Regions from separate parts of the Lysinibacillus sp. FN11 genome, predicted to be linked through region 2. Evidence: riboswitches for the same ligand, from Rfam matches in the RefSeq annotation. Region 2 holds a riboswitch; the other holds the start of a gene.
What was found. Region 2 has a riboswitch for lysine ahead of NP781_RS24015 (amino acid permease). Riboswitches for the same ligand answer to the same signal wherever they lie in the genome.

Region 1: it holds a riboswitch for lysine, as region 2 does, so the genes downstream of both, NP781_RS15635 (aspartate kinase) here and NP781_RS24015 (amino acid permease) in region 2, are expected to answer to the same signal.

What each region holds. Positions count from the first base shown of each region.
Region 1 is NZ_CP102383.1:2,937,245-2,939,455, forward strand. It holds gene NP781_RS15630 (YslB family protein) at 1-39, shown strand, start outside; gene NP781_RS15635 (aspartate kinase) at 138-1,364, opposite strand; lysine riboswitch at 1,498-1,675, opposite strand; gene uvrC (excinuclease ABC subunit UvrC) at 1,783-2,211, opposite strand, start outside.
Region 2 is NZ_CP102383.1:4,585,496-4,587,706, forward strand. It holds gene NP781_RS24010 (CynX/NimT family MFS transporter) at 1-824, opposite strand, end outside; lysine riboswitch at 1,002-1,178, shown strand; gene NP781_RS24015 (amino acid permease) at 1,261-2,211, shown strand, end outside.

The sequences.
Region 1 (2,211 bases), 1.6 Mb from region 2:
GTTAAAGAACGTATTATGAATACCATTCCCTCAGAATAATTAAAAAGGATTGTCTCCCATTAAAGATTGGGATGACAATCCTTCTTTTTTCTTCCTTTTATTTCGGTCAATTACATAAAATGCTGTTTCTTCTATTATTATATGTAAAGTGCTTGCTCTAAATTAAACTCATCATGGAGAGCATTAGCTGCTTGGATCATATCATCCTGTGGTACAACAACGGACACTTTTATTTCAGAAGTACTAACCATTTTTACAGGGATATTTTCGCGACGTAACCGATCAAACATACGAGCGGCAACGCCTGGATTGGAAGCCATGCCTGAACCAATAATAGAAACTTTTGCTAGTCCAATTTCGAAGTCAGCAAAACTAAATCCGAGTGATAATTTACTATCCTCTAAAACACGTAATGCTTTCGCAAATTCCTCTTTTAAAATGGAAAACGATACAGTTGGCTTCAACCCATCAATAATGGCTTGGACAATAATATCAACATTAATACGGTTCTCTGCAAGCACCATAAATATATCTGCTAATGAAGCATTGGAAAAAGCATCATACCCTACTGTTAAACGAATAATATCTGATTCAAATGCAACACCACGAACGACTGAATTTTTTTCCATTTCCACTTCCTCCTTCAATAAAGTGCCTACTGATTCTATTAAACTGGAGCGTATAATAACAGGCATTTGAAATTTTTTCGCTAACTCCACCGCACGAGGATGTATGATATGAGACCCTAAATTAGATAACTCCAACATTTCATCATAGGAAATTTCCTGTAGCTTTTGGGCATTTGTAACATATCGTGGATCTGCTGTATAAACACCATCCACATTTGTATACATATCTACTCTCTCCGCTTCCAATGCTATGGCAAGTGCAACAGCAGCTGTTTCAGCTCCACCTTTCCCAAGCATGGTGATATTGTGCTCTTCGTCAATCCCTTGTTCTCCAGCAATAACCACAATTTGTCCCTGTGCAAAGTGTTCTTCCATTCGATTAATATCTATATAGTCGATACGAGCATGCCGATACATACCATCCGTATGTATACCAGCTTGCCATCCCGTTAGAGACACAGCCTCATAGCCTGCTTCCTGCAAGGCGATGGCAAATAAAGCACTTGATAATTGAGAGCCAGTTGACAACACTGCATCTAATTCTCTTTTCGACACATCGTCAGTTAGTTGGTGTACCATCAATTTCATCTCTTTCGCAGTGTGTCCCATTGCTGCAACGACCACTACTACATCAAATCCTTTGTCCTTTTGAGCAATCGCTTTCCTAGCAGCCTCTTGGATTTGTTCAGTAGAAGCTAATGCAGCTCCTCCAAACTTCATCACGATTTTAGCCATTTCTTTCGTTCTCCCTTCCAGTTCATATATTTTACAAAATCATGAGGTGTAAAACAGTTTCTGGAAAACCAAAAGGCAGCCTCCACATAACGTGAAAGCTGCCTATAACATGTACAATAATCGTAACTTGCGCATGTGTGATAGCTCTCCGAAACGTTTAGAATCGACAGTCTTACATTTCTTAAATGCAAAACCAGTACAGCAATGGAACAACAATACTGCACTTCGGCAAGCTCCCCTTTCACACAATATCTCTGGACTTGTCCATCCTCCATCGCGTTACTCTTGAATCTTGCACCTCTATCATCACTTTAAAGTGAATGTATTCAATTCATTAAGCCTTAGCGTAAACAAACTAGTCACGCAGTTGACTCTCCATAACATTGAAAACAATGTTATTTATAACCATAGCACATGCCTATTCCTTTGACAATGATTGTTGCTGAAAATAGCTAAAAATTTGGCTTGCTAAATTAGCAGGCATCCCAGCCTCCTGTAATGCTAGCTCGCTCGCCTCTCGAATTTTTTTGACTGAACCGAAATGTTTAAGCAGCTGTTGCTTTCGTTTTGGTCCTACCCCTTCAATATGATCTAATACAGATTGAATGGCATGTTTCTCATGCTGTTGACGCAAGAAGGTAATAGCAAAGCGATGGACTTCGTCTTGAATTCGTTGTAATAAATAAAAGCCATCACTTGTACGTTTTAAGCTAATCACTTCTGGTGGATCACCAAACAATAGCTGAGAAGTATTATGCTTATCATCCTTGGCTAAACCAGCAATCGGTATAACAAGACCAAGCTCATCTTCTAGTACTTCACGGGCTACTTCCATTTGTCCCTTACC
Region 2 (2,211 bases):
GGCACTGCCAAAGCCATTGGTACTTGTGAGAATTGCATGATTGAAAACATCCAGCCAGCTTTATCAGGCGCTAAACCTTGAGCAATATAGATCTCAGGTATCCACGCTGCTGTTGTATAGAATAATAAAGACTGTAAACCCATTGCCCCTGTGACAGCCCAAGTAACAGGTGATTTCCATAAAGGTGTACTGGTCTTTTTAGATGTAGTAACTGGTTCTGGGTAATTTGACTTTAGTTGAGGTATCCAAATTAGGATTGTAATTAGAACGAGTATGAGTGCAATGGAAAGCGCACCTTGCCAGCCTAACGATGAATTAGCTATCGGATAGCTAATACCAGCTCCAAGGCCAGCAGTAAAATTCATGGACATGGTGAAAAAGGCCATTAATAAACCCACATGATATGGAAATTTTAATTTTAATAATCCTGGAATTAGTACATTTCCAAAAGAAATGGCTACGCCAATTAACACAGTACCCAATAGAAGTAATTCTGTCGTACCAAGTGAACGTAGGACAATTCCTAAGGCCAAGAGAAAAGTTGATAAAAATAATGTTAGCTCAAGCCCTAGTTTGCGTGCTACAACTGGTGCAAATGGAGATATAATAGCAAAAGCCAGCAATGGAATTGTTGTTAGAAAGCCTGCCAATACATTAGATATTCCAAGATCTTCACGGATAAAGGATATAATTGGACCAACAACAGTTAGTGGCATTCGTAATGTAGAGGCTATAAAGATAACGCCAAAGACTAAAAGTAAGGTTGTTCCTTTCCAGCTAATTTTTTTACTTGGATAACTAGTGGTATGATCATTTGTAGTCAAAATAAATCCCCCCTAATAATAACCATTCTAATTGAACTACTATCACACTTTATCACACTATTAAAAATAGTAGAAGATTCATAAAATACGGAACATTTCTTACGGTATTGAAATGTCTATGGTCTTATGTTAGTATAATAAACATCATAAATTTAATAATTATATGCCTCATGTTTGTATTGAGGTAGAGGTCGCGATATTTATAAGTATGCTAATTGAAATGACAAGCATTGATGAGATTAGCTGAAAGGAAATATTGCCGAAGTGTGAGGGGACTTGAAAACCTCATGCTGGGGCTGTCTCCGAAAGGAACAGAACTGTCACGTTTGTACAACGTGTTGAGCTATCATGTAGGAAAAACTGAGGATTAACGTAGCCATCACAGTGTATATGTGATGGCATTTTTTTGCCTCATAAATAGGAAGGAAGCTATATCGTGAGTGAAATAAAAGTAAATCAGCTCGGACATAAAGCGCCGAAGCTGAAAAAAGAATTAAAAAGCCGTCATATTACAATGATTTCTTTAGGCGGTACAATTGGTACGGGGCTATTTTTAGCCAGTGGAGGTGCTATTGCTCAGGCAGGGCCTGGGGGAGCTTTGCTTGCCTATGCTTTAATCGGTATTATGGTGTATTTTTTAATGACAAGCTTAGGGGAAATGGCTGCCTATATGCCATCATCAGGTTCATTTAGTACGTATGCAACCAAATTTGTAGATCCCGCTTTGGGCTTTGCATTAGGCTGGAACTACTGGTATAACTGGGCAATCACCATAGCTGCCGAAATTGCTGCTGTGTCATTAATTATGAAATATTGGTTCCCAGATAGCTCATCAGCACTTTGGACAGTATTATTTATTGCTGTTGTATTGACGTTTAATTTACTATCCGTAAAAAGTTATGGTGAAAGTGAATATTGGTTTGCCATGATTAAAGTAGCAACGGTTATTGTTTTTATTATCATTAGCTTACTAATGATTTTTGGTATTTTAGGTGGGCAGGCTCCTGTAGGTTTTACTAATTTCTTTGTTAGTGATGGGCCATTCCATGGTGGCTTCCTTGCTACATTTGGTATTTTCCTAGCTGCAGGATTTTCATTCCAAGGGACAGAATTACTAGGAATTACAGCTGGTGAAACAGATAATCCTGGTAAAAATATTCCGAAGGCTGTTAAATCTGTATTTTGGCGTATTCTTTTGTTTTATATTTTAGCGATTGGTGCAATCGGGATGTTGATTCCATTTACAGACGAACGTTTGTTATCAGAAGATATCGCAGTATCACCATTTACACTAGTGTTTGACCGTCTAGGTATTGCCTTTGCTGCTTCTTTAATGAATGCCATTATTTTAACGGCTATGCTGTCAGCAGGAAATTCAGGACTATAT